2 regions of the Holzapfeliella saturejae genome follow, and region 1 is predicted to be linked to the other one. Evidence: predicted binding sites of a transcription regulator. Region 1 holds the regulator's gene; the other holds the start of a gene.
The links. The regulator HrcA, encoded in region 1, represses chaperone genes, less so after heat shock. The targets are predictions, from matches to a motif close to TTAGCACTCNNNNNNNNNGAGTGCTAA.

Region 1 (15,491 bases):
GTGGTGTGATTGTTTTATATAAAACTAAAGGGATGACCAGTACCGATTGCGTTCGTGACATGCGTCGTGTGCTTCAAATGAAAAAAGTAGGTCATGGTGGAACACTAGACCCATCAGTAGAAGGAATTTTGCCAATTGCGATTGGGCAAGCAACTAAAATTATTGATCTTATGCAAACACATGATAAAACTTACATTGGAGAAGCTATTTTAGGGTTTGAAACGGATACCGAAGACTTAGATGGTGAAATAATCAAGACACAAGATGTTGAAGAGCCTTTTTCTGAAGAGGCTATTGAAGAAGCTATGTCTAAATTAACAGGAGAAGTTGAGCAACTCCCCCCAATGTATTCTTCAGTTAAAGTTAAAGGTCGCCGTTTATATGACTATGCTCGAAATAATATTCCAGTAGAACGTCCAGTACGTCATATTCATGTTTCTAAATATGTCAAAATTGGGCAATCAACTTACGACGAAGCTAACAAACAACAACGTTTTAAGTTTGAAATTACTTGTTCTAAAGGAACTTATGTTAGAACGCTAATTAAACAATTGGGCGATATTTTAGGTGGTCCTGCTGTTATGAGTTCACTAACGCGAGCAAAAAGTGCTGGATTTGGTTTAAAAGATGCTGTTTTACTTGAAACATTGAAAGAAAATCCTGAAAAAGCAGTTGATTATGTAGTCCCATTAGAACGTTTTTTTGAAGAGCAGCCAGCTTATCAGCTTAGTGATAAAGAATTTGAAATGGTACAAAACGGTGCCAAACTAAAATTCCCAATTGATGTTGAACGTTTATGCTTGTATCATAATCGCAAGATTAAAGCTATTTACAAAAAAGATGTGAAACATCCACCGCTTTATCGTCCAGAAATGATGTTGCTTCAAAATAGTTAAAAAAATGTAGAGGAGGAGCATGATGCATACTTATCAACTCAATTATCCAATTGAATCTCAAGTCGTTGAGACCCAAGGTATTGTATTAGTACTTGGTTTTTTTGATGGTGTTCATTTAGGACATCGCCAATTACTTGAAACCGGGAAAAAAGTAGCTACTGAAAAAGGTCTGAAATTAGCAGTGATGACTATGAATGCACATCCTAGCCAGATTTATGGACCAACAGATGTGTCTGTGCCATTACTTACAACGACCGCTGAAAAAACGGAACTAATGGCCCAACTTGGAGTAGATATCCTGTATATTGGCAATTTCAATGGCCCTTTAGCTAAAGTTCAACCGCAAGATTTTGTTGATGAAGTTTTAAGTCAATTAAACGTTAAGGCAGTCGTAGCTGGCTTTGACTATACTTTTGGTAAAAAAGAAGTAGCGAATATGTCACTACTCAAACAGTTAGCAAAAGATAAATTTGAAGTTTATGAAGTCCCCAGTTATAACCAAGATGGTCAAAAAGTGAGCTCAACTCGGATTCGTCATTTGATTGAACAAGGTGATGTGGATCAGGCTAATACGTTATTAAATTCAATTTATCAAACGTCTGGCAAAGTCATTCACGGGTTCAAGCGTGGCCGTCAATTAGGTTTTCCAACTGCTAATATTGACTCCAATGCTAAAAAAGTAGGCTTAGCTTCAGGGGCTTATACTGTTAAGTTGAAAGTCCATGGTCAGTGGTATCAAGGAATGGCCAGTGTTGGATATAATATTACATTTGATGATGTGAAAGACTTATCGGTCGAAGTTAATATTTTTGATTTTGATGAAGATATTTATGATGAAATGGTGGAAGTAAAGTGGTATCACTATCTTCGCCCAGAGGAAAAATATTCATCAATTGAAGCTTTGATTGACCAATTAAATCAAGATGAAATTGATAGTAGGGCCTATTTTAAAGCTTTAGAGAAATAGTTTGATATTTTTAGCTGTCGTCTTGACATTCTGCTAGTTAGTTGTTATATTCTAATAGTTAGCACTCGTAATTTAATAGTGCTAATTCGAAGAGGTGACACTATGTTATCAAAACGACAGGAACTTATACTTAAGATGATTATCAATGTTTTTAATAAGACTCAACAGCCCGTTGGTTCTAAAACATTGATGGATGAACTCACGATTCAAGTTTCTTCTGCTACCATTCGTAATGAAATGGCGAAGTTAGAAGAACTTGGATTAATTGAAAAAACACATTCATCTTCAGGACGTGTCCCATCTAATCAGGGATATCGTTATTATCTAGATTATTTATTACAGCCAACAGATATGCCAGAAAATTTGCATGAAAAACTGCAAATGAACTTTAATCATCAGTTTCAAAAAATTGATGATATTGTATCTCGTTCGGCAAAAATATTATCTGATTTGACTAGTTATACTGCTTTTGTAGCTAGTCCTGAGATTCAGTTTTGCAGAATTACTGAATTTCGCATTGTGCCACTTTCTAATCATCAAATGATGGCCATTCTAGTAACCAGCGATGGCGATGTTAAAAATCAGCTTTATCGTTTACCTGATGATGTATCAGGTGGTGAACTAGAAGCATTAGTCGAAAAAATTAATACAGCCGTCAAAGGCAAAACACTTCATGAAGTCTCAGGTTATTCTTCTGAACAATTCATGTCTATCTTAGGTGTGAAAGAAGATACAGCAAGTTTAATTTTACTTCAGCTATTAAAAGATGTGTTTAAGCCAACGGAAACGGATCAATTATTTGTTAATGGCGAATTGAATTTATTGAATAACTATTCTAGTTTCGATGACTTAGATAATTTGAAATCACTTTATCAATTACTTAGTCATCCTGAAATATTTTCAGATTTAATTCACGAAAATAGTTTAAATAATCCCGCATTTTCTGTTCATGTTCGCCTAGGAGATGAACTGCCACTGGACTTATTAAAGGATTACAGTTTACTAACTGCCACTTATGAAGTCGGTGATTTTGGAAATGGAATTGTGGCTTTACTCGGGCCAACAAATATGCCGTATTCACAGATGATTAGTCTGATGAACTACTTCAAAGAAGAACTGGCTGACCAGCTACTGGATTATTACAGCAAGTTTAGATAAGGAGGATGACAGTGTCTAACGAAGAAAAAGATATTAAACAAGAAAATACAACCGAAGAACCCGTTGAAGAAACAACTGAAGATGTTGTTGAAAATGAAGAAGTGGAAACAACTGATTCAGAAGTTGAAAAACTTCAACAAGAGCTTGAAGAAGCACAAGATAAATACTTACGCTCACAAGCTGAAATCCAAAATATTCAAACTCGTCAACAAAAAGAACTGGCACAATTTAGTAAATATGAAGGTCAAAGCCTTGCAAAAGAAATTTTGCCTGCTTTAGACAATTTACAAAGAGCCCTACAAGTTCAAGCTGACGATGAGGCTTCAAGCCAATTGAAAAAAGGGATTGAATTAACTTACAACGCTTTAATGAAAGCTTTAAATGATAAAGGAATCACAGAAGTTGAAGCACAAGGTGCACCTTTTGATCCAAATTATCACCAAGCGGTTCAAACAGTTGAAGCAACTGAAGACCATCCAAAAGATACAGTTGTGGAAGTTTACCAGCCTGGATACTTATTTAAAGATCGTATTTTAAGACCTGCAATGGTTAGCGTTGCAAACTAAGAAATTTGAAAGGAAGTTATTGATTTATGTCAAAAGTTATTGGTATTGATTTAGGAACAACTAACTCAGCAGTTGCTGTTTTAGAAGGTAAAGAACCAAAAATTATTGCAAACCCAGAAGGTAACCGTACAACTCCTTCTGTCGTTGCTTTTAAAGATGGTGAAATTCAAGTTGGGGAAGTTGCTAAAAGACAAGCAATTACAAACCCAGATACAATTTCTTCTATCAAACGTCACATTGGTGAAGCAGGTTACAAAGTAACTGTTGGCGACAAGTCATACACACCACAAGAAATTTCAGCAATGATTTTACAACACATCAAAAAATTCAGTGAAGATTACCTAGGTGAAGAAGTAACAGAAGCTGTTATTACAGTACCTGCATACTTCAACGATTCACAAAGACAAGCAACAAAAGATGCTGGTAAAATTGCTGGTTTAGATGTTAAACGTATTGTTAATGAACCAACTGCTAGTGCTTTAGCTTATGGTTTAGATAAAGCTGAAGAAGACGAAAAAATCCTTGTTTATGACTTGGGTGGTGGTACATTTGACGTTTCTATCCTTGAATTAGGTGACGGCGTATTCCAAGTGCTTTCAACAAACGGTGACACTCACTTAGGTGGGGACGACTTTGACGAAGCAATCATGGATTGGTTGATTGCACAATTCAAAGACGAAAACGGTATTGACTTATCTAAAGATAAAATGGCATTACAACGTCTAAAAGATGCAGCTGAAAAAGCTAAAAAAGACTTATCAGGTGTAACAACAACTCAAATTAGCTTGCCATTTATCTCAGCTGGTGAAGCAGGTCCATTACACTTAGAAACAACCTTAACTCGTGCTAAATTCGATGAAATCACAGCTGAACTAGTTGAAAGAACAAAAATCCCAGTTGAAAACGCATTAAAAGATGCTGGTCTTTCAAAAGATGAAGTGGATAAAGTTATCCTAAACGGTGGATCAACACGTATCCTTTCAGTTCAAAAAGCTGTTGAAGACTGGACAGGTAAAAAACCTGATCACTCAATTAACCCTGATGAAGCCGTTGCTTTAGGTGCTGCTGTTCAAGGTGGTGTGATTTCAGGTGACGTTAAAGATGTTGTGCTTCTTGACGTAACACCATTATCACTAGGTATTGAAACAATGGGTGGCGTTTCAACTAAATTAATTGAACGTAATACAACAATCCCTACAAGTAAATCACAAGTCTTCTCAACAGCTGCTGACAACCAACCAGCCGTAGACATTCATGTTCTTCAAGGTGAACGTCCAATGGCTGCTGATAACAAGACTTTAGGTCGTTTCCAATTAACAGATATTCCACCAGCACCACGTGGTGTTCCTCAAATCGAAGTTAAATTTGACATCGATAAAAACGGTATTGTAAATGTATCTGCTAAAGACTTAGGTACACAAAAAGAACAAAAGATTACAATCCAAAGTTCATCAGGTCTATCAGATGAAGAAATCGAACGTATGACAAAAGATGCTGAAGAAAATGCTGAAGCAGATAAAAAACGTAAAGAAGAAGTAGACTTACGTAATGAAGTTGATCAATTAATCTTTACAACTGATAAGACATTGAAAGAATTAGATGGCAAAGTTTCTGAAGAAGAAGTTTCAAAAGCTAAAGAAGCTAAAGAAGCTTTAGAAAAAGCACAATCTGATAATGACTTAGAAGCAATGAAAGCTAAAAAAGATGAATTGAACCAAATCGTTCAAGATTTAACAACAAAAATATACCAACAAGCACAAGAAGCTCAACAAGCTCAAGGTGGCGAACAATCAGGTCAATCAAACAACGATGACACCGTAGATGGTGACTTCCGTGAAGTAGACCCTGATAAAGATAAATAACAATTACGATGAAAAAGTCAAATTGTCAATTTGACTTTTTTCATTTATAGAAATGAAAGAGGAATTTTATGGCACAACAACGAGATTACTATGAAGTCCTGGGTCTTTCTAAAAATGCATCAGAAGCCGAAATAAAAAAAGCTTATCGTAAACTATCTAAAAAATACCACCCAGATTTGAATGATTCTGCAGATGCTGAAGAAAAGTTCAAAGAAGTTAGTGAAGCTTATGAAGTCTTGAGTGACTCTCAAAAACGTGCTGCTTATGACAATTATGGTCATGCAGGAGTTAATGGTGGTGCTCAAGGTGGAGCTGGTGGTTTTGGTGGCGAAGCCAAGGCTTTGGCGGTTTTGAAGATATCTTTAGTCAATTCTTCGGTGGTGGAGCTGGCGGCGGCCGTGCCCAAGATCCAACTGCACCTCGAAAAGGACATGATTTAGATTACACCATGACGCTTGAATTTGAAGAAGCCATTTTTGGTAAGAAAACAAACGTCACATACGATCGTGATGAAACATGTAAAACATGTGATGGTAATGGTGCAAAACCAGGTACTTCAACCAAAACTTGTCAAAAATGTCACGGTTCAGGTTATATGACCGTAGATCGTCAAACAATGCTTGGTATGGTTCGTCAACAAGTTGCTTGTGATGAATGTCACGGTCAAGGTGTAATTATTGAAACACCTTGTGAAGACTGTCATGGTAAAGGAACAACTAAACAAAGACATACTGTTGAAGTTAATATTCCAGCAGGTGTTGACCAAGGCCAACAAATTCACTTAACTGGTCAAGGTGAAGCAGGAGCTAATGGTGGTCCTTACGGTGATTTATACATCGTGCTACGTGTTCGTCCAAGTAAGACATTTGAACGTTCAGGGACAACCATTTACTACACAGTGCCAATTAGTTTTGCACAAGCAGCTCTTGGTGATGAAATTGATGTTGAAACGGTTCATGGCAAAGTTAAATTGCGTATTCCAGCAGGAACACAAACAGGTACAACCTTTAGATTAAATGGAAAAGGTGTGCCACAATTGAACGGTCATGGTACAGGTAATCAAGAAACAACTGTTAAGATTATGACACCTAAAAAGCTAAACGAAGACCAAAAGAAAGCCTTAGTTGATTTTGTTAAGGCTGGTGGCGAAGACATTCAACCCCAAGACAAAAACTTTTTTGAAAAAGTAAAAGATAAATTTATGTGAATTTTAAAAAAGAGAAGATTTTAATCTTCTCTTTTTGTTTGTGACCATTTCGGATACTTGCTATAATAAAGAACAGAAGTAATAGAGGAGAACACATGAATTTAGAAGAATTAAAAGATTATCAATCAAGAATAAGAAATTTTTCTATTGTTGCCCATATTGACCATGGGAAATCAACAATAGCTGACCGTATTTTAGAATTAACGGATACGGTGTCAAAGCGTGAAATGCACGCTCAAATTCTAGATAGTATGGAATTAGAACGTGAACGTGGAATTACAATCAAGCTAAACTCAGTTGAGTTAAAATATCGTGCTAAAGATGGTAAAGATTATATTTTTCATTTAATCGATACACCAGGTCACGTGGACTTTTCATACGAAGTATCACGTTCACTTGCAGCTTGTGAAGGTGCTGTATTAGTTGTTGATGCTGCACAAGGTGTTGAAGCACAAACATTAGCTAACGTTTATTTAGCTTTAGATAATGACCTTGAAATTGTACCAGTCATTAACAAAATTGATTTACCTGCGGCAGATCCAGATCGTGTAAAAGATGAAATTGAAGATACAATTGGATTAGATGCCCAAGATGCGGTTCTAGCTTCAGCTAAAAGTGGTCTTGGAATCGAAGAATTACTAGAACGTATTGTGACGGATATTCCAGCACCTCAGGGTGACTTTGAAGCACCTCTAAAAGCAATGATTTTTGACTCAGTTTACGATTCATATCGTGGGGTTGTTTTATCTATTCGTGTTGAAGATGGTATTGTTAAACCTGGCGACATGATTGAAGTTATGAGTAATGGTAAACAATACGAAGTAACAGAAGTAGGTGTGTTATCACCGAAAGCAGTTAGTCGTGACCGTTTAGTTGCAGGGGATGTTGGGTATTTAACCGCTAACATCAAGACTGTTCGTGATACTCATGTTGGGGATACCTTAACATTAGCTAACAACAAAACAACTAAACCAACGCCCGGTTATCGTCCAGCTAAACCCATGGTTTATTCAGGAATGTATCCAGTTGAAAATGCTAAGTACGATGATTTAAGAGAAGCACTAGAACGTTTACAATTGAATGATGCTGCACTTGAATTTGAACCAGAAACTTCACAGGCCTTAGGATTTGGTTTTAGATGTGGTTTCTTAGGATTGTTGCACATGGATGTTATTCAAGAACGTCTAGAACGTGAATTTGGCTTAGAATTAATTATGACGGCACCATCTGTAGATTATCATGCCAAACTACAAAATGGTGAAGAAGTAACAGTTGCTAACCCAGCAGAAATGCCGGATCCTAGTGATATTCGTGAAATTCAAGAGCCTTATGTTAAAGCGGAAATTATGGTGCCAAATGACTACGTTGGTCCTGTCATGGAACTGGCTCAAAGAAAACGTGGAAACTTTGTTACGATGGATTACTTAGATGCTAACCGTGTTAATGTTATCTATGAAATCCCACTATCTGAGATTGTTTTTGATTTCTTTGACGAATTAAAATCAAATACTCGTGGTTATGCGTCACTTGATTATGAGTTGTGTGGTTATCGTCCAAGTGATCTTGTCAAAATTGATATTTTACTTGCTGGTGAAGCAGTTGATGCGTTAAGTTTCATTGTTCACCGTGATTTTGCCCAAGCTCGTGGTCGTGCCATTACTGAAAAATTAAAATCAGTTATTCCTCGACAACAATTTGAAGTGCCTGTTCAAGCTTCAATTGGGAATAAAGTTATCGCCCGTTCAACAATTAAAGCTTACCGTAAAGATGTTACAGCTAAGCTATATGGTGGGGATGTTACTCGTCGTATGAAACTGCTTGAAAAACAAAAAGCGGGTAAAAAACGAATGAAGGCAGTTGGGAAGTTAGATGTTCCTCAAGAAGCCTTTATGAGTGTGCTTAAAATGGGTGACGATGAAAAATAAAGCTTTTAAATCCTCTTTAAAATTATTAAAGAGGATTTTTTGTTTGTCTAAACAAATGATATAATAGCCAAGTTGAAAATAACGTTATCAAATGATGGAGTAACTCATGAAAAAGTTTAAACGGTTTTTATTATACTTAGCCGCTTTAATTTTATTAATTGTAGGGCTAGCTTTAATTTTTAATGAACCTATCCAAAATATGATTGTCTCTCATAACACAGAAGTGGCTCGAACTTCTGTGACAAAAGAGCAAATTCAAAAAAATACACAAACTAAAACAGCAGACTATGATTTTTCAAAGGTAAAGAGTCTTGATATTAACCAAGTTGGACAATCACTGACACATAATCAAACACAAGTTATTGGACTAATAGCCGTCCCAAGTGTCAATATGAACCTACCAATTTCAAAAGGGTTAAGTGATGCGGCACTATCATCAGGTGGTGGCACAATGCGAGAAGACCAACAAATGGGGATAGGTAGTTATCCTATAGCCGGGCATTATATGACCGACAAAGGACTATTATTTTCTCCACTAGAGTCTGTTAAAACAGGCGAGCTAATTTACTTAACCGATTTAGATAAGGTTTATACGTATAAGATTTACCAAAAAGAAGTCGTTGATCCTTATGCGGTTTGGCTTGTAGATAATACCGAGCAAGCTATTGTCACCTTAATCACATGTGCTGATGGCGGCGTTAACCGTTGGGCTATTCGAGGTGAATTAGTGGAAACAAAAACTGCGACACCGAAAGAATTAACGGTATTTAATTTAAACTAAGTAAAAGGGGTTAAACTAACTTGAATTTTAAGCAAAAAGAACCAGTAGGCAAGATTTCTTCTGAGGTTCAATCAGAACTAGAATTGTCAGATATTGCTGTAACAATTTTAGAAAATAGGGGCTTAACTTCAAAAGATGCCCTTGTTGACTGGCTGACACCGTCAGAAGAGGGACTACACGATCCTTTCTTATTTACGAACATGCAAAAAGCTGTTGACCGTATTTTTCAAGCAATAGATGCTCAAGAACAAATTACAGTTTATGGTGACTATGATGCCGATGGTATTACAAGTACAAGCATCTTAGTGGAAACACTTTTGATTATGGGAGCCAAAGTTAATTATCACTTGCCTAATCGATTTACTGAAGGTTATGGACCAAACAAAGAGAGTTATCAAAAATTGATTAACGACGGGACACAACTTTTAATCACTGTTGATAACGGTGTAAGTGGGAAAGAAGCCATCGAATTTTTAAATGAGCAGGGTGTTGATTGTATCATCACTGATCATCATAATTTACCGCAAGAATTACCTGATGCACTAGCAATTATCCACCCTAGATTAGCGGGACAAGCTTATCCATTTGATGATTTAGCCGGAGTCGGTGTTAGTTTTAAGTTATGTTGTGCGTTGCTTGGTGAGACAGCTTATGAGCTACTTGATTTAGTAGCAATTGGAACGGTTGCTGATATGGTGGCTGTTACAGGTGAAAATCACACGTTATTACAACTGGGTGTTGAAGCCTTGAGAAATACGCAGAGACTAGGCCTTAGACAGCTTTTGACTGAAGCTGGAACGAACTTAGATGATTTAGATGAAACAAGCATTGGCTTTGTGATTTCACCTCGACTTAATTCGCTAGGACGTTTAGAAAATGCTGGTAAAGCTGTTGAATTATTACTTAATGATAATCCAGAAACGTGTGAGGCACTCGCTAAAGAAATTGACCAGGTCAATGATGAGCGAAAACAATTAGTGGTGAAAACGACCAAAGAAGCCCTTCAATTAGCACGAAGTAACCAATATAATACGCACAATACCTTGCTTATTTATCAAGATAATTGGCACGAAGGAATTTTGGGGATTGTTGCTAACAAAGTGGTTGAAGAAACACAAAAGCCCGCTATTTTATTAACTAAAGCAGAAAATGGTGTCTTAAAGGGTTCGGGTCGCAGTGTTCAAGGCTTTGACTTATTTAGTGCGTTAACACCGATTAAATCAGAATTAGTATCATTTGGTGGACATGATATGGCATGTGGCTTATCTGTCGAAGAAAGCCAATTGTCAAACTTAATTGATGCATTTGAAGCTAGTTTTTCGATCAGTGACCAACACCAAGAACAACTGTTTGATTGTCAGATTACACCAGATCAATTGACGCTTGAAACCTTGCAGGAGCTCTCAGCATTAGGACCTTATGGGACTGATTTTGATACGCCACTATTTAAAATTGAGTCCCCTCATATTTCATTTGCTCGAAAGATTGGTCAAAATAAAGACCATCTAAAATTTACGATGCTTAATTCTAAAGGGATGCAAGTATCAGGAATAGGGTTCAACTATCCGCATGTAGACGTGAACGCATTTACTGAAAAAGGTATTTTATATGGTGAATTATCTAAAAATGAGTGGCAGGGTAAAGTGACGCTACAATTAATGATGAAGTTTCTTGATTTCAAAAAAGAACGTGTGATTGACTGTCGTCATTACCAATTCAATCAAATTATGGCTGTTGAAGGCATTTATGGTTTTTTTAATGAAACTAAACTAAAAGCATTCCAGCAAAAACTCAATTTATCAACTAAGCAAGTTATTTTATTACGTCCGGATCAACAATTACCGCAAACGTTGATTGTGATGGATCAAGCATTAAATAATCAACAATTAGAAGTGGTCTTTTCAAATGCACGAGTTGAGCAAGTGTATTTCTACGGACAAATTAAAAACTTACAGCTCACACAGATTCCATCTCAAGATAAATTCCGTGAAGTATTGAAGTATTTCTATCAACATCATGACTTGAAAACAACAGACTTAAAACAATTAACAGCATACTTTAATTTATCAATTTACGAATTAAATTTGATTTTAAGGGTGTTTTTAGAGCTAAATTTTGTTAAAATAGATGGGGTTCTAATTCAACCAGTTGAAAATGTTCAGTCACAAGCACTGACATCTTCCAACTTATTACAACAAACACAAAAACAATTACAATTTGTTAACCAGTTGAATACGATGTCTTCAAGCGACTTGAAACATCATATTGCACAATACTTGGGCTAACAAAGAATAGGAGTCTTGAACTTGACAATAAATTTTAAAGATTACGTAGCAGATGTTCCTAACTTTCCAACTGAAGGTGTAACTTTCCGCGATATTTCACCATTGATGGCTGATGGTGAAGCTTATCACGCCGCAACAATGGAAATCGTTAAATATGCCAAAGACTTAGGTGTTGATATGGTATGTTGCCCTGAGGCTCGTGGATTTTTAGTTGGCTGTCCCGTAGCAGATGAGTTAGGTGTTGGTTTTGCACCAGCTCGTAAAGCAGGTAAACTACCTCGTGAAACTGTTTCAGTTTCTTACGATTTAGAGTATGGTCAAGATACACTTTACATGCACAAAGACGCCATTAAACCTGGTCAAAAAGTACTAGTTGCTGATGATTTAATGGCAACAGGTGGAACAGTTCGTGCAACAATCGACTTAGTTGAAAAATTAGGTGGAATCGTTGTAGGAACAGCTTTCCTAATTGAATTAAAAGAGTTAAATGGTCGTGACAAAATTAAAGATTACGACATGTTCACATTGATGGACTACTAATATCAAGGACATTCCTTGATTATGGAGCGTTGGCAGAGTGGTAATGCACCGGACTCGAAATCCGGCGAACCGGTTAATACCGGCGCGCAGGTTCAAATCCTGTACGCTCCTTAATAAAAAATCCCTTAAGGCTTAATTAGCTTTAAGGGATTTTTAGTTCATCTTCAAATAACAAGGTTTGATGATCATCAGCATCGTAGGCGACGATAGTTGTTGGTTGATTAACTAAAATAGGTTTCTTTAAATCAAAGTCAACTTCTAAGTCCGTACCAGGCTGGACAAACTTTAATTTTTGAGTTTGGTTATTTAAAAACAGTGTAAAAGTCAGCAAATTCTCTAAAGGCACCAATCCAACTAATTGGTCATCAATTGTTTCCCAAATTAAATGAATAAGTTCTTCAGGGAGTTGTTGCATAACCTTAACCGAGGCATAACGTTCTTGTAAAGGGTCAAAAGGCATTATTTGTCCTCTGCAATATCGCCAAATTGACCGGCAGTAATAGGGATTAAATCTGAAACCTTGATTTTGACACTGCGGCCAACTTTTCCAGCAGAAACAATGATTTCATCTTCAGATTCAGCTTGTTGATCATAGAAAATTGGTACTTTGAGTTTTTCATAAATACCAATAGGTGTGTTCGCCCCGTGAACATAGCCTGTTGTTTTTTCTAAGTCTTTTAGCGGAAGCAAGTGGACTTTTTTATCACCAGAAAGCTGGCGTAATTTTTTGTAGCTTAAGTGTTTATCTAATGGCACAACGCCAACCAAAACCGGATTTTCAGTTCCTTTTAAAACTAACGTTTTATAAACCGTAGTCTCGTGTTCTGGAAAGTTTGTGGTATCTAAAGACTCGACATCGCCGTCTTTTACTGTGGGTGCCACAATAGATTCATAACTAATTTTTTGTTGATCTAACATTTTTTCCACTAACGTTTTTGAAACTTTAGCTTTTTTCTTAGACATCAAAAGACTCCTTTTTATTTATAATAAATACAATCTTAGCAATGTGATTTTTAAGTGTCAAAAGAAATCCAATCAAAAATAAGTTATACTATAACCATAATTTTAATTTAAGTGAGGGAATATTTTGAATTTAATCGAATTATCAATTCAAACTGCAACCGATTCTGTGGAGGCACTATCAGCCTTTTTAATGGCAAATGGTGCGTTAGGAATCCAAACTAGAGATCGTCAGGATTTTGAAAATAAAAATATGCCAGGATATGGTGAATTAATTGTTACCGACGACATTAAAGATTTACCAGAAGCCGCTGAAGTCAGTGGTTATTTTGATGAAGCAACTTTTGATGAAACACTGCCAGTTAAAACCAAAGAAAAATTAACTGAATTAACAGGCTACCAATTAAATATTGGGTCAGGTGTGATTGCGTTAAACCGTATTGTAGATCAAGACTGGGAAAATAACTGGAAAGAATATTATCATCCCGTTCGACTATCTCATTGGTTTACAGTGGTTCCTGAATGGGAAGACTATCAACCAGCTTCACAGTCTGAACAAATTATCCGACTAGACCCAGGAATGTCATTTGGGACAGGAACGCACATTACAACACAACTGGCTTTACAGTATCTTGAAAAAACAATGGTAAAAGAAAATGCACGTGTACTAGACCTTGGAACAGGTTCGGGAATTTTAGCGATTGCCGCACATAAAATGGGAGCTAAACAAGTCGTAGGAACAGATATTGACGCTCACGCTTTAACTTTTGCCGAAGAAAATATTAAATTAAATGAGTTAGAAAATAAAATTGCTTTACAAGAAAGTGATTTATTGAAACAAGTTTCAGGAGAATATGACATTATCATTGCTAATATTTTAGCTGAGATTTTGATGGCCTTAGTTCCTAATCTAGGTGATCACTTAGCAGCTAATGGTGTTGCCATTTTATCAGGTATTGACCATGAACAACGTGATAAATTAGTGGCTAAGTTAGCTGAGTATCACTTCGACGTGGTAAGTGAAATGCGTCAAAAAACATGGGTAAGTTTACTCGTGAAAAAACAAGAGGTGTAAGGATGCAACATTATTTTTTAAGTGAGCCTTTAGGAATTGGACAAACAGTGTCACTACCCAAAGATATTGCTCATCGTGTTTCTCGTGTGAGAAGAAGCAAAATTGATGATGAACTTGAGCTTGTTGATCAAAATCATCACGTTTTTCTAGCTAAAATCGTCAGTTTAGAAAATAAAAGTGTAGAAGTGGAAATTTTTGCAGAACAGACTCGTCAAGTGGAGCTTCAACAAGAGGTTACTTTATTAGTCGGGATGCCTAAAAAAGAAAAAGCAGAATGGATTATCCAAAAAGGAACAGAACTTGGAGCTACTACTTTTATTTTCTTTAACTCTAGATATGCAGTAGCTAAATTAAAAGCAGACAGACTAGCCAAAAAGTTAGACCGATTAAATACGATTGCTAAACAAGCAGCTGAACAATCAAGACGATCAATAGTTCCTGAAGTCAAAGTATTAGATAAGTTAAGTGACTTAGAGCTATCTGAGTTTGATCATACTGTAGTAGCTTATGAAGAAGCAGCTAAACAGTCTGAAAAATCTAATTTGGTTAAGGTATTTGAACAAGTTCAGACTAGCCAAAAACTACTGGGTGTATTTGGCCCAGAAGGTGGGTTAGCTGAAGAAGAAGTCACAACTTTAGTTGACCAAGGGGCAACGATTGCAGCATTAGGCCCACGTATTTTAAGAGTCGAAACAGCACCGCTTTATTTCTTAAGTACGTTATCTTACCAAACCGAGTTAAATCATTGATTTAAATTGGTATTTTAATTTTAAGGTTGTTATAATTCAACTATAATAACTAGAGGAAAGCTAGGGGTTGAGACTATGTCTAAACATAAGGATTTAACAGTTACAGAGGTTTTTGACCTTTGCGCTGATTATATGAATCAAGAACACTTAGACTTTGTGAAAAAAGCCTATGAATTTGCAGCTTATCTGCACAAAGACCAAAAACGTCAATCAGGACAACCATATATTATTCATCCCATTCAAGTAGCGGGTAGTTTGGCAGAACTTAGAATGGACCCTGAAACAATTGTCAGTGGTTTTTTGCATGATGTTGTTGAAGATACTGAGGTTACACTTGGAGATGTAGAAGAGTTATTTGGTAAAGATGTTGCAACTATTGTTGACGGTGTGACAAAGCTTGGAAAAATCAAGTATATGTCACATGAGGAGCAACTTGCTGAAAACCATCGTAAAATGCTAATTGCTATGGCTCAAGATTTGCGTGTTATCATGGTGAAACTGGCTGATCGTTTGCATAATA
Region 2 (15,491 bases), 190 kb from region 1:
GGTGTTTTTATCTGCTCTTTTTGACAAATTAACGCTAAATCTTGTGGTAGTGGTGCTTGAGCCTTAACTTTTTGCTGAGTTAGTGGATGGTTAAAGCTAATCTGACTAGCGTGTAAGGCTTGACGCTTTAAATCGACTGTTTGTCCACCATATAATTGATCTCCTAACAACGGATAACCTAAACTCGCTAAATGTACCCGTATTTGATGAGTACGACCTGTTCTCAACTTTAAACGAACTAAACTACAGTTCGGTCCTTTTTGAACTAGTTGATACTCTGTTTGCGATTCTTTGCCCTTCGTGGACACTTCTCTTTTGATTGCATCCCCTGATACTCTTGCAATTGGGCGGTCGATAACAGCAGGAATCTGCTGTAACTGGTCATCAGTTTGAATTAAAGCTAAATAATATTTATCAAGCTTGCTTTGTTGGATGAAAGCATGACCGATGGCATCTTTTGCCACTAATAAACACCCACTCGTGTCTTTATCTAACCTTGTAATAACATGCGGCTTGGTTGTGATTGATTGCGTTTGAAAATAGCTTAGTAACCGATTAACTACTGAATCTGTTAAATCAGATTTAGAAGGCGTTGACAGTAAACCAGCAGGTTTATTAATAATCAAAAACAACTCATCTTCATATAAGATATCTAGTGATTTATCAACTGCCTTAACTTTTTTATTTTCTGGTTCTATACCGGGAACAAAATGAATGACATCTCCTGCCTTAACGGCATAAGATGTCATTCTTCTTTTCTTGTTAACTAAAATAAAACCACCATTATGACGACAATTAATCAACGCACGTTTTGAAATCCCTTGTTTTCTCAAGTATTTACCAACTGTTGTCCTTTTGTCTTCAACCCTAAATTTATAATAACGTATCATTGTTTTTCTTTTGTCCTAAAAATGAATCTTCGACTCTTGACCAAAAATGTGTATGACGATATTTAGCAAAATGGATTTGCTTATCAGATATTCTATAAGTAATCCGACGTACAGCATGATGCTTAATTTCTTTTGAGTCAATCGTCACAACATAATCATCTACATGCTCTGGTAATAGCGTAATCCACTCATCAGGTGCAATAATAATAGGTGAAGAAAGCGTTCTAAATAAGCGATTATTAATTGAGGCAATCTCAGTTAATTGCAATGTCTTTAGTCTTGGGTGAATAACAGCTCCCCCTAGCGACTTGCCATAAGCCGTTGACCCAGTAGGTGTTGAAATACAGACCCCATCTCCTCTAAACCGTTCAAAAAATTCGTTTTTGATATAAACATCGGTTTTTAAAGTTTGTGAAACACGTTTAATAGTTGATTCATTCAATGAAAGATAGTGCCTCGTGCAAGCACCCTCTTCTTCAATATGAACTTCAAGCAATGGATAACTAACTGATGTGGGTTCTTGTTCAACAATTGCTTTAACCAGTTCTTTTATCTCATAGTTACGCCAATCTGTATAAAATCCGAGGTGCCCCGTATGAACACCGATAAATCGAATGTGATCAACCATATGAGCATATTGATGAAACGCCCCAATTAAAGTTCCATCTCCACCAACAGTGATGACTAAATCAGGATTTTCTTGATTGAGTTCAATTTGGCAACGGTTTAGTTCATGCTTGAGCTCACTGACAACATTTTGTGATATTTCTTTTTCGTTACTAATAATTGCGACTTTCAACGAAAAGCCTCCAATTCTACTGTTTTAAATTCTGTGTTAACTGCTGTCTTCGATGTGACTCTTCAATTTCTTTTCGAATTTCAGACATTTCGACATCAAGTTCATAAGCTTTTTGTGCGACATCTTTTAAGCGATCTTTGACTTCAGGTGCGTAATCATTAGGGTACTTATAATTCAAACTATGCTCTAATGTTGCCCAAAAGTTCATTGCCAATGTTCGCAATTGAATCTCAGCTAAGACAACTTTCTTCTCTTCGTTATATTGATAAACAGGATATTCGATTACCATATGATAAGAACGATAGCCACTTGGTTTGTCATTTTGAATATAATCACGTTCTTCAACTACCGTCATATCTGTTCGACTATGAATGACATCAATAACTTGATAAACATCTTCCACAAAGGGACACATAATTCGAATACCAGCAATATCTTGTAAATCTTGCTCTATTAATTCTTCAGCAACATATCTTCTTTTTAGTTTTTCTTCGATACTTTCAACAGGCTTAACGCGACCTGTCACAAACTCAATTGGTGAATGGTTCGTTTGATCTAAGTAACTTACACGTAAGCCTCTAAATTTAACTTTTAGTTCATTTACAGCCTGTTGATAAGGCCATAAAAATTTTTTCCAATCTTTTATCATAGTTTATTCTTCCTCCAACGGGACTTTTTATTTTAGAATGTAGGTAACAATTAAAATTAAAGCGAGGTAAACAATATGTCAGAAACAATTGAAACAGAATTCAAGTTAATGCTCACTCAAAATCAATTTAACAAATTATTATCAGCTTACACGCTGAAGAAAGCGATTCAGCAAACCAATTACTATTTTGATTCAAAAGATGCTTGTTTAAAAAATGCAAATTGTGGTTTAAGAATTAGACAATTCAAAAACACAGGTGAACAGACACTCAAAGTCCCTCTCCCAAATAATACCACACATTCATTACGTGAAATAACGGATCCTTTATCTTTAAGCAAAATTGAAAAAATGCTCGCAACAGACGCTGTCACTTTTTCAGGTAAAGTAGGCGATTATCTTAGCCATCACTTTGAAAATCGGGCCTTTTATCGGTTAGCTCAAGCTCATACCCATCGTTATCTTTTACATGGGCCTGAAGACTTAGAACTAACACTAGATCAAACAGATTATTTAGACGGCACACGTGATTATGAATTAGAAATTGAAACAGACCATTTAGAAGCTGCACAAGATGCCATGAGGTTTTTGAAAAAAACGTTCAATTTAACTTCTGATATGCCCCAAAAAAATAAAGTGGCTCGTGCTTTTGACCATCGATTAATAAAGTAATTCACGAATCTGACGGCTCTTTTTTTGCCTGATTACTTCTGGATTAAGATGCCTTAAAGCAATCGGCAAATAGATGGTTAAATCATCTGCAAGACCGAGTTTGATTTTACTTTTTGCTGTTGTTTCACTAGACAAAAAGTAAGGTTGTCGATAACTGGTATAACACTCATCTAATAACTTTTTAACATTGTAACCGTTAGCATAGGCCAAACGTTTGATTGTTTCAAGTTCTTTTTGATATTTGTCCCATTTTAGTGGTATTGGTGGATAGTTTTTCATTGTTTGCTCTGTTTTCATAAATGAAAGAAGTTGGTTAAATCCGTGCTTAGTTAAGCTAACCGTTTTCACTTGATATCGTGCTATCGTTGCAAAGTCTTGTCTCATAATCTGGTACTTTAATTTGATTTCTTGGCTATCTAAGTGTAGCTCAATTAAATAAAAGCCCAGATTTTTTTGATACCTTAAAAACCGAATATGTTTTTTGCCTAGTCGCTGGTTTAAGTGAAGTTTTTTCCCAACTAACCAAATATCTTCAAGTCCAAATTGTCGGTAGTGATTATGTCTAAATTGATGACTGGCTTCACTCAATGGCGAGCACTGAATCTCAATTGCTAATTGCCTGTTTCTACCCTTAATTAAGATATCTGGTCTTACTTTTTGATTTGGCAATGCTTTTTCTAATGACACGTGCGGATAAATATCGGTTAAAATAACAAATAGTTGTTTTTTTAATGCTTGATGCTCAGCAGTTTCATCATTAACCACTATTTTAGCTAAGTGTTTAAAATAAGGTGTTTTGCCATTTGCTTTAACAAAACGTACCTTTTTTAAACATTTTGGACACTTTAATTTGTCTAATTTTTGTGGCTGATAATGCGTTGCATAAATCAGTTGTTTGTTAACTAAAGCTGCATACAAAAAAGACACCCAGTATTAACTACGTCGGGTGTCTTTTTTTAATCGAAATAAGTTTTTAAATTCTCTATAGCATTGTCCGTTAAGACACACTTAGCATTTGATAAAAGTAATTTTGTTTCACCTTGAATCAAATCGCCAAATTCATTTACCATAATCCAAAAATCTTTGATAGATAGTTCATATGACTGATGAGGATCAAACCTAAATGACATGAGATATGTTTGACTAGTTGAGTCCGCATAAAGTTTTGTATCAACCCCACTAACATGAGGTAATTCTTTGGCTAATTCAATAGCGTCTTCAATACTATTAAATTCATAAATACGGTAATAGTCAGAAGTATTCTTCTTATCTTCATTTGCATCTACATGAGAAATTGATCCGTCATCTAATGATTGTAATAATTCTTGTAATTGTTGGGCATTATTCTGTGACTCTTGCACCGATTGGTCAGAAGAAACGGCAGATTTTTTCATATTGGTTCGACTAATTAATAGCTCTAACCCATCGTTGCTAGGCATAATTTGGAATGTTACGGCATCGTTTTGGGCAAAAGTATGATTTTCGTCTACTTCTTCTAGGATATTTCTGAAGAATTGCTCAATATGTCCTTGATTTCCTAGAAGATCTAACATGGTAATACCACGCTCTTCTAAATCTTCACTACCAAGAATCACTCGAATTGTGTTGTCGTTAATACGTTGCATTTCCATATTAATACCACCTCTCGTAATTCTGAAGTTCTTATAATTCCATTTCATTAAATTTATTAATTAAGGACTGTCTATATTTTAACTGATTTATAAAAAAAGAACCAGACAAAACTATCTGATTCTACATCTATTTTAATTGATTTAAAAGCCTTCCATCTCTTCGACTTCTCTTAACTCTTGTTGTCTAACTGTACGAGGCAAAAAGCGTCTGATTTCATCTTCATTAAATCCAATTTGTAAACGTTTGTCATCCGTGATGATAGGACGAATCAATAATCCTGGTTCTTGTACTAGTAATTCAACTAGCTTATCTAGTGATAAATCTTCAAGTTCGACATCTAATTTTTGAAAAAGTTTTGAACGTCTTGAAATTAATTTTTTTGTTCCTTCTTCAGTCATGCTTAAAATCTTTTTAATCTCTTCTTTTGATAATGGGTTAGCAAAAATATTTCTCTCAACATAAGAAATGCCATTTTCTTCTAACCAAGACTTTGCTTTACGACATGATGTACAACTTGGTGATGTATATAAGTTGACCATTTGACCACGCTCCTTTGCTTTGAACTCTAATTTAGATAATCTCTTTAACAATTCGTAGTATACAACTAAATTTTGCACAATACTACTTAATTTAAAAAATAAATTATATCTAATTAGTCTTGTTCTTATAAAAGAGCCTCATCAAAGTCATTAAACACTATTAACAAATTCATAAGTTTTTATTAATTTTAATTCCATTCTTATTTATTTGTTTATTTTTATTTTTCTTAAATTTTTTGAATTAACCCAACTTTAGCAATTTCGGCGTGTGAGAATACCTCTTTAGCCTCAGCTAAAATTTGTTGATGATCAATTGTTTGAGGTAAATGACTCAATAATAAAGACTTAGCCCCTGCTTTTTGAGCTAACTGTGCTGACTCTTCAGAAGTCATGTGCCATTTACGTCCAGTCTTATCCTTAGCAAAATTTGTATCTGTTAACAGCAAATCAGCATCACGACTAAAGTCAACTAAGTCTTCAAAGTAAGCAGTATCAGCTGTAAATACGAAAACTTTACCTGTTGTTTTTTCAGTAATTCTCATCGCATAGGCTGGAACAGGGTGTTGCGTTCTTAAAAAACTAATTTCAAATGGTCCTAAATCAAGCGGCTGATAATCAAAGTAAGGATACCCTTTTGTAATACCATCCATACTTAGATTTGCGAAGCTAATAAAGTCTTGATTATGACCATAAATTGGTAATACTGATTGTCTTTTTTCACCCGGATGTAATTGGTAGTAATATTGTAATACTCCAATATCACTCGCATGATCATGATGATAGTGTGATAATAATACCGCATCCAACTCAAATGGATCTAAGTAGTGTTCAAGTGCCAAAAGTGACCCGCTACCTGCATCAAGTAATAAGTTGAATCCATCTTCTGATTGTAATAAATAAGATGAGCTAGCTGAACCTGCATAAGGATAGCCACCATAAATACCTAGTACTGTTAATTTCATAATTTTACTCCTTTGTAACTAAATTTTTTGTTTAACTAAATACCAATAATTTTGATAAATTGCATAATACGCTACTATTGTAAACCCTATAACCAATCCACATAAAGTTATAAAGCTAGGATAACCCGTAAAGTTTAAATATAGAATAAATGGAATTAATAAGAGAATCATGTATACCATAACAAATAGTGTCGGCATCAAAAAATAATATGCTGTATATTTAAATACTAATTTTTTAATATCTGATTTCAAATTACCTAGTTTAACTAATGATTGATAATCAGTTAAGTTCTGACTGAAATCAGTATTTAGCTTTAATAGTAAGATAACTTGTGTCGCAATAATTAACAAACCACTAAAAACAATTAAAATGAATTGGATATTTGATAAAACATAAGACGAAGTAACTTGATCTTTATAATAAGAATTGTAAGCACTCAAAGTGGCAAAACTGAAGGGTATCCTAGCTGAATCTGAATTTAAAATAGCCATATCTTCAACCGTTAATTGACTTTTTTTATCGTTCTCTACTATAGCTTTTATATTAATATTTTGATTAGTCAAATCATTAGCTAAATCACTTAATGTTTGTTTATAATTTTGAACTTGGCTAGGCTTAATATTATAAGAAATCACTTGGTAAGTAACATCTGATTGAATTTGTGCAAAATCTTGGTCCGAAACAATAATATTTTGATCAGGTATTAGGCCATACCCTGCGGGCTTAGGTCTATTTGTCATCCACTCATCTACATGAAAGGCTTTTTTTCGACCATTCTCTAAATTTAGTTCAAGGGTATCTCCTGAGAAAAAACCATACAATATAAAACTGAATTGTCCATCTGTCAATGTTATTTCTTTAGCTCCTAGTTGTTCATTTGAGACATTTGGCCGATTAGTTGCCGGATAAACTCGGTTCAAAAATCCCTCTCGAATAGCTTGATTATAACTGGATTGTGAGATTACACCAAATTTACGATTTGAGACATTAGTGTAATATAATAACTTAATAGGCATTACTTGTTGATGTTCAATTGTTAAGTTATTATCCCGCATAACCCGTTCAACTTCTGCTTGATTAAAACTAGTTGTCACAAATTCAGAAGGATTTATTCTTACGTTATTTTGAGCCAGACCATTATCACCATACGCAAAAATAAATAGACCGATTATAGCCAACATATTGATAATCCCAATCACGATTGCTGTCCAACTACTATCAGACAGACTTCGTTTTAATTGACTGTAAACAACGACTTTCAAATCATTTGCCCGTCTTTTTCGTTTTTTCTTTTCTAATACTCGAAAAATCCACCATCTAAAAAATGTAATTAAAAATAAAAGACTCAAAAAAGCATAAAAAACAGGAAATCTTGTCAATTGAAATACTGACATAATAATTCCCATTAAAAGTAGTAGTTGTAAAAATGAAACTAAAATATTGGGACTTCTTCTTAATTTTCGCCTTTTAATTTCAGACTTTTTAGGATTCGCATAATTGTTAAAGTACGTTGGTGTTTTTAACAATCGTGTCGTCAAAGTCAAAATCAAAAATTGCATCCCAAAAACAACTAAAAATGTTAAGAATGTTTCTTGAAGGGGTGCTTTTAGCACCATACTCCATGTATTATGCCAACCTAACAATCGAATTAATATTAAATTCAAAAGTGGCGTGCTAATAATACCAATGATAATCCCTACTATTAATGCACCAAAGTGAATAATAAACTGTTGAATAGCAAAAAAACGGACAACTTGGCTTTTATTGAACCCAGCAATTAATAACTTGGCTAAATTATTTTTAGAAATTTTGAAAAACAAAATAGAGGTAATAATTAAAAACAAGATAATAAAGACTAATTCTGAAAATTTAGTTAGCATGGCAATGATACTAATACTCATCATATAAGTTCCGAGCATTGAATTCGAATCAATAGTTTGATAATTAGGATTATAAGACAAGTTAGCAAAGAAAAAATAAACAGCGATTGCTAGGGCAACTGCTGTTGCATAAACCGTAAAATAGCCAATATTACTTTTAAGGTCTTTGAGTGCGGCTTTAAAAATCATAACCTTCACCTCCACCAACTGTCGCTTGCATTTCAACAATTGACTCAAAGAAGGCTTGTCGACTATCTACACGATTAATTTGAGAAAAGAGTCGCCCATCTTTCACAAAAATAATCCGATCACAATAACTCGCCGCAAAAGGATCATGAGTAACCATTACTAAACTATGATGCTCACGATTCAACTGTGTCAAAAATTGCAGCAAGTAAGTCGCTGATTTTGAGTCTAAACTGCCGGTTGGTTCATCAGCTAAGATCAACTCTGGTTCTTTGATAATAGCTCTAGCTGCACTAACTTTTTGCTGTTGTCCAGGAGACAAATCAAATACATTTTGGTCGAGTAAAGCTTCAATATTTAACCGATTTGCAATATCAAAAATTTTTTCTTCAACATCTTTACGTTTAACCCGTAACGCTAGCAAAGATAACTCGATATTTTCTTTAACAGTTAAGGAACTTAATAAGTTAGGGTCTTGAAAAATAAGTCCCATCTTTCTTTGGCGATTTTTAGCACGTTGACTATCAGAAAAATCCCTTAAATCAATGCCATCCATAGTAATTTTCCCAAATGATAAATAATCAATTTGAGCTAATAAGTTTAAGATAGTGCTCTTCCCTGAACCTGAAGGACCCATAATCCCTAAAAATTCACCCTTCTCTAACTTAAAGCTTAAATTATCAAGTGCTTGAACTTGGTTAACCCCATATCCATATAATTTTGAAACCTGATTAAATGTTATATAACTCATATCAAACTCCCCTTGATTTTTTGACCCCAAAAACGTCATAATTTGTTATCCTTAATAATAACTAATTTAAATGACAAGGTGAATACTCATGTACAAAATAATGATTGTTGAAGATGACCGCACAGTGAACACACTGATTGCTGAAGCCATCGAAAAATGGCAAATGGAACCGATTATCGTTGATGATTTTAATGATGTTGAAGAGCTCTTTTTAAAGACACAACCTCATTTGATTTTGATGGACATTAATCTTCCTGTATACGATGGCTTTTACTGGAACCAACGGATTCGCTTACACTCTAAAATCCCAATTATTTTTATTTCCTCACGTAATACCAACATGGATATGGTTATGGCGATGAATATGGGAGCTGATGATTACGTTTCTAAGCCTTTTTCAACTGACGTTTTAGTCGCTAAAATTAATGCGTTACTGCGTCGTACTTATAATTATAAAGATGATCATCAAGATATTATTTCCTTGCATAATGTTACTTTAAATTTATCAAACTCGACCGTTAAAGTGAATGACCAAGCGATTGATTTATCAAAAAATGAATATAAGCTACTGCAAGTTTTAATGAATCAAAGTGGTCAAATTGTTTCAAGAGACCATTTATTGCGTAGTCTTTGGGAAGATGAACGCTTTGTTGATGATAATACACTAACGGTTAATATTAATCGACTTCGTAAAAAAATTGAAGTGGCTGGTGCTAAAGACTTTATCAAGACTAAAGTTGGCCAGGGTTATTTGATCGAATAGTTAGGAGTAAGTTATGATCTTTCTTAAATTTCTAAGGGACCAACTACCTTTTCTAGGATTGTTTATTGCATTGATTGCCATTATGAACGTTGTCCTTTGGCTCGACCCTACCCAAAGTATTCACTGGTTTAATCTGCTTTATCTAGATGGCATTTGTTTATTGATTTTAGTCGGATTTACAATTGGTTCTTACTTAAAAAAGCGACCCTTTTTAATGGAGCTTTATTTTCGAACGCAATATCCTCATAAAAGCTATAATCAAACCCTCAAAACAGGTAAAAGTCAAAGTGAATTGATTTATCAAAAAGCATACAATACTTTAGTTGACTACGGTAAAGAAGAAAATTTAAAATTAATCAATCGACAAAATGACCAAACTGAATACGTTGATTCATGGGTTCATGAAATTAAAATCCCCCTAGCTGCCTTACAGCTTTTACAAGAAAACATTCAAACGCAAATTACGGATAATAAAAACCGACAAATCAAAACGGAAATTAGTCAAATTAGTCATTTGGTTGATCAAGTGCTTTATTACTCTCGTTTAGATAATTTTACGCAAGATTACCTCATCCAGCGTTACCGTCTGAAAAAAATTGTGAACCAAGTAGCATTAGAGAATATGACGACTTTTTTAGAAAAACATATTCAATTTGAACTTGAAGGCGAAGATACCCCTATTTTGACGGATCAAAAATGGTTAGCTTATATTTTGACACAATTATTTTCAAATGCTTTGAAGTACACGCCTGATAATGGTTCTATCAAAGCCAAAATTATTCAAGACCATAAAGTTACTATCTTACAAATTACCGATACGGGTGTTGGGATTCCAAAACAAGATATTTCCCGAATTTTTGACAAGGGATTCACGGGTGAAAACGGTCGTAAACAAGATAAAAAATCAACAGGTCTAGGTCTTTATCTTGCTCAAAAAATGGCTCAAAAATTAGGTCATGAGCTAACGGTCAGTTCTACCCCTGGTAAAGGAACCACCTTCTCTATTCAATTTCCTTTTTTATCTTATTATAATGATGAAAACCAAGATAATAATTTATCCTACAAAAAAAGAACAAAAGCTTAGGCTTTTGTTCTTTTATTTTTTAAGCTTTAAATTTTAAAGTCATGGCATTAATTGCAACAATAACTGTTGATAAGGACATTAAAACTGCCCCGACAGCTGGATTAAGCATAAAGCCAATTGGTGCTAGAATACCTGCAGCTAGTGGTAAGGCTAAGATATTATAACCTGCTCCCCACCAGAGGTTTTCTACCATCTTACGTTTAGTTAACTTCGTTAATTCAAATAAAGCTAGAACTTTATCCAGCGATTGACTAGTTAACACGACATCTGCTGCATCAATAGCAACGTCAGTCCCTGAACCAATAGCAACACCAATATCTGATGCAGCTAGCGTTGGAGCATCATTAATCCCATCACCAATCATCATAACACGGTGTCCTTTGTGATGTAATTGGTGGATATAGTCTAATTTATCTTGGGGCAACAATTGTGCCTGTACTTCTGTAATACCTAACTGATCAGCTACTTTTTGAGCAGTTAACGCATTATCACCTGTTAGCATAACGGGTGTAATATTTTGAGCTTTAAGTTTTTCAATAAATGATTTAGCTTCTGGTTTAATTTTGTCACCTGTAGCCACAACCGCTAACACTTCTTGGTCAGCAATTAAATAAGAAACCGTCAAACCTTGAGCGGCTAAACTTTGATAACTAGTTGCATCTACTGATAAGTTATGTTGATCTAGGTAAGATTTTGAAACGATCTGATACGTTTTGCCAGAAACACTTCCTGACAAGCCGACACCTTTAATAGCATTCACTTCTTCAGGTGCATCAAAATGAATTTGTTGATCAGTTGCAAATTTGACAATACTTTTGGCAACAGGATGACTGGATTGTGATTCTAAGGCTGCTGCAATAGCTAAAGCTTCTTCTTTAGAAATTTTTTGACTGAGACTTTCAAAATGAGCCACCTCAAACTTACCATCAGTTAAGGTTCCTGTTTTATCTAATGCAATATAATCAATTTGTGAAGTCAATTCAATCACGTCACGGTTTTTGATTAATAGACCATTAACCGCTGAAAGTGACGTAAATCGAGCCGTCACAAGTGGAATAGCCAGTCCTAAGGCATGTGGACATGCAATAACCAAGACAGTTACTAACACAAGAAATGCATTGGCTACTGTGCCAAAGAACAACCAAGTAATAAAGGCAACTAAACCAACTAAAACTGCTGCATAAAATAGCCAACCAGCTACTTTATCAGCCAAGGTTTCAACTTTTGATTTGTTTTGTTGAGCGTCCATGACTAATTGTTTAATTTTTGAAAGATAGCCACTGTTTCCAACACCAGTAACTTGAACCAAAATTGTTCCATCTTCATTAGTTGAACCACCAATAACGGTTTCACCAGCTTCTTTAGCAACGGCTTTAGATTCACCTGTTACTAAAAATTCATTAACTTGTGTATTTCCTTTGGTAATAACACCATCAGCTGGGATTGTTTCGCCGGCTTTAATCATAAGTGTTTGATTTTCTTTAACTTCAGATAATAACACTTCATGAGCATGGCCGTGTTCATCTACCAGTTGTGCTTTTTCAGGTAATAATTTTGATAAATTATCAAGGGCATTATTAGCCTGCATCGTCGCATTCATTTCAATCCAATGACCAGCAATCATAATGACGATTAGCGTTGCTAGTTCAAAGAAAAAGTTCATTGTATGTTGATGGAAGAATTCATTTGCAACAAAGGAATACAAACTATAAAAGTAAGCAACACTAATTCCCATTGCAACCAAAGTCATCATCGCAGGTGATCGATGTTTAATCTCATCTTTTGCACCGAGTAAGAATGGTGCCCCACCATAGAAATACAAAATAGTTGATAAAATTAATACTAACCATTGCGAACCCGGAAATTCAAATTGAAAAAATAAAGGAACATCCATCATTGGTGATAAGAAAACTACCGGAATAGCCAAAATTAACGAAATAATTAATTTTTGTTTCAAATTACCCATGTGCGCCATGCCATGGCCATGCATACTGTGGTCCATTCCACCATGATCATGATTCATGTGTGAATGATCCATGTGCATATGATTGTGGTCATGATTCATGTGATCACTATGATTCATAGTTGAATGATTACTGTGGTCCATATGTGAATGGTCCATATGATGTTGATGATTGTCGTGTTTTTGATTTTTCATCAAACTACCCCCTTCAAAATTTAACTTTCTAGCATAAGTATACCACTTAACTAACTTTTTGTAAGTATCAATTTAAATTTAGGCAAAAAAAAAGCACCAATATAACTATTGATACTAAAATAACCACTTGGCTATTAAAAATTATGTCTTAAACAAGACCTTCTTTTTTCATTGTTTCGTCAATTGCATCTAAAGCTGCAGAAGCATCGTCGCCATCAACACTGACAACAACATCTGACCCTTGTCCCACACCTAAAGACATAACACCCATGATTGATTTTAAATCAACGGTTTTGCCTTGGTATTCTAAGGTAGATTTTGAATCAAATTTACTAGCTGTCTGAACTAGTAATGTTGCTGGACGTGCATGAATCCCAGTTTCGGATGTAATGTGATAGTCGCGTTTTTCCATGTCTATCTATCTCCTTTTAAATAAAAATGGACTGAAGAAATTAAGTCTTCTCCTACAATTAAAGATTATCATTTTTTACCTTAAATAACAATAAGTATATTCCCATTGCAGACCCTTATCTTAACATTTTTAATTATTTTTTGTAAGTTAATTATAGTTTAGCACTTGAAATATGAGAGTGCTAAAAGTATAATGAACATATTCCTTTTGAAAGTCTCACTCGCTTTCAAATTTTTCAAAAGAAAGGTGTGAATGATATGGTTTGTCAAAACTGTCATCAAAATGATGCTACAATCCATCTTTATACAAGTGTTAATGGTAGTCGTAAAGAATTAAATCTTTGCCAAAACTGTTATCAACAAATGAAGAATCAACAAAACAATGCTGAATTTTTTAATTCAAAACAAGACGATAATAATGATAATATCTTTGGATTTTCTAACTTCGACGATTTATTCGCACAATTAAATCAAGGTAATCCAAATGCTAAACAACAACAAAGTAGTAATAAAGGTAACGGTGGTGATAACACCCTACTTGGTCAATTTGGTGTTAACTTAACTGATCAAGCTAGAAAAGGTAAAATCGATCCCGTTATCGGTCGTGATAAAGAAGTGGCTCGTGTCATTGAAGTCCTAAACCGTAGAACTAAGAATAATCCTGTTCTAATTGGTGAAGCAGGTGTTGGTAAAACAGCCGTTGTTGAAGGACTTGCCCAACAAATTGCTGATGGTGCCGTTCCTTCTAAATTACAAAATCGTAAAGTCGTTCGCTTGGATGTGGTTTCTCTTGTCCAAGGAACTAGTATGCGAGGTCAATTTGAACAACGTATGCAACAACTTATGAATGAACTTAAACAAGATCCAGATATCATCTTATTTATCGATGAAATCCATGAAATCGTGGGTGCCGGTAATGCTGATGGTGGTATGGACGCTGGTAACGTCTTAAAACCTGCTCTTGCTCGTGGTGAAATTCAATTAGTTGGGGCTACAACATTTAGTGAATACCGTACTATTGAAAAAGATGCTGCTTTAGCTCGCCGTTTCCAACCTATTCAAGTTAAAGAACCTAGCGTTGATGAAACTGTAAAAATTTTACATGGTCTTCAAAAGAAATATGAAGATTACCACCATGTTAAATACGATGAAAAAGCAATTACAGCAGCAGCTAATCTATCTAACCGCTACATTCAAGACCGCTTCTTACCAGACAAAGCGATTGATTTACTTGATGAAGCTGGTTCTCGTATGAACTTAACTATTCCAGCTGTAGATACTCATACGCTCAAAAAACGCATTGATGAAGCTGAAAAGTTAAAACAAGATGCACTTAAACAAGAAGATTACGAAAAAGCAGCTTACTACCGTGATCAAATTGAAAAATATCAAAAGATGAATGAAAGTAATTCTGAGGATCCTGACAAGATGCCTGTTATTTCTGAAAGAATCATTGAAAAAATTATTGAAGAAAAAACAAACATCCCTGTTGGCGATTTGAAAGAACAAGAACAATCTCAACTTATTCATCTAGCAGATGACCTGAAAGAACATGTTATTGGTCAAGACAAGGCCGTTTCTGAAGTTGCTCGTGCAATCCGCCGTAACCGTGTTGGTTTCAACAAGTCTGGTCGCCCTATTGGATCATTTATGTTTGTGGGTCCAACTGGTGTGGGTAAAACTGAACTAGCTAAACAACTAGCTAAACAATTATTCGGTACCAAAGACTCTATGATTCGTTTTGACATGTCTGAATATATGGAAAAACAAGCAGTTTCAAAATTAATCGGTTCTGCTCCGGGTTATGTTGGCTATGAAGAAGCTGGACAACTAACTGAAAAAGTTCGTCGTAACCCTTATAGCTTAATTTTACTAGATGAAATTGAAAAAGCTCATCCAGATGTTTTACACATGTTCTTACAAATCTTAGATGATGGTCGTCTAACTGATTCACAAGGACGTACGGTTTCATTTAAAGACACAATTATCATCATGACTTCTAATGCTGGACAAGCTGTTCAAGAAGCTAGCGTTGGTTTCAGTGCAACCATGAATGGCGAAAATCATTCAGTTGTTAACCGTCTAACTGATTACTTCCAACCTGAATTCTTAAACAG

Region 2: R4Y45_RS05700 (ATP-dependent Clp protease ATP-binding subunit) is a predicted target of HrcA. The motif match lies at 13,534-13,560, and genes of this name have one in related genera.

The regions. Positions count from the first base shown of each region.
Region 1 covers NZ_JAWMWG010000001.1:932,828-948,318, reverse strand. Annotated here, with positions in the region: gene truB (tRNA pseudouridine(55) synthase TruB) at 1-896, shown strand, start outside; gene ribF (riboflavin biosynthesis protein RibF) at 919-1,863, shown strand; gene hrcA (heat-inducible transcriptional repressor HrcA) at 1,966-3,021, shown strand; gene grpE (nucleotide exchange factor GrpE) at 3,033-3,587, shown strand; gene dnaK (molecular chaperone DnaK) at 3,614-5,449, shown strand; partial or broken gene dnaJ (molecular chaperone DnaJ) at 5,518-6,656, shown strand; gene lepA (translation elongation factor 4) at 6,752-8,581, shown strand; gene R4Y45_RS04655 (class A sortase) at 8,688-9,362, shown strand; gene recJ (single-stranded-DNA-specific exonuclease RecJ) at 9,383-11,647, shown strand; gene R4Y45_RS04645 (adenine phosphoribosyltransferase) at 11,669-12,187, shown strand; tRNA gene R4Y45_RS04640 (tRNA-Ser) at 12,211-12,298, shown strand; gene R4Y45_RS04635 (DUF960 family protein) at 12,330-12,647, opposite strand; gene R4Y45_RS04630 (aminoacyl-tRNA deacylase) at 12,647-13,150, opposite strand; gene prmA (50S ribosomal protein L11 methyltransferase) at 13,275-14,222, shown strand; gene R4Y45_RS04620 (RsmE family RNA methyltransferase) at 14,225-14,971, shown strand; gene R4Y45_RS04615 (RelA/SpoT family protein) at 15,047-15,491, shown strand, end outside.
Region 2 covers NZ_JAWMWG010000001.1:1,127,688-1,143,178, forward strand. Annotated here, with positions in the region: gene R4Y45_RS05630 (RluA family pseudouridine synthase) at 1-890, opposite strand, end outside; gene R4Y45_RS05635 (NAD kinase) at 874-1,689, opposite strand; gene R4Y45_RS05640 (GTP pyrophosphokinase) at 1,706-2,338, opposite strand; gene R4Y45_RS05645 (CYTH domain-containing protein) at 2,414-3,007, shown strand; gene R4Y45_RS05650 (competence protein CoiA family protein) at 2,996-3,934, opposite strand; gene R4Y45_RS05655 (adaptor protein MecA) at 3,964-4,638, opposite strand; gene spx (transcriptional regulator Spx) at 4,780-5,178, opposite strand; gene R4Y45_RS05665 (MBL fold metallo-hydrolase) at 5,406-6,140, opposite strand; gene R4Y45_RS05670 (hypothetical protein) at 6,159-8,210, opposite strand; gene R4Y45_RS05675 (ABC transporter ATP-binding protein) at 8,200-8,958, opposite strand; gene R4Y45_RS05680 (response regulator transcription factor) at 9,047-9,721, shown strand; gene R4Y45_RS05685 (sensor histidine kinase) at 9,735-10,805, shown strand; gene R4Y45_RS05690 (copper-translocating P-type ATPase) at 10,825-12,963, opposite strand; gene R4Y45_RS05695 (phosphocarrier protein HPr) at 13,112-13,375, opposite strand; gene R4Y45_RS05700 (ATP-dependent Clp protease ATP-binding subunit) at 13,633-15,491, shown strand, end outside.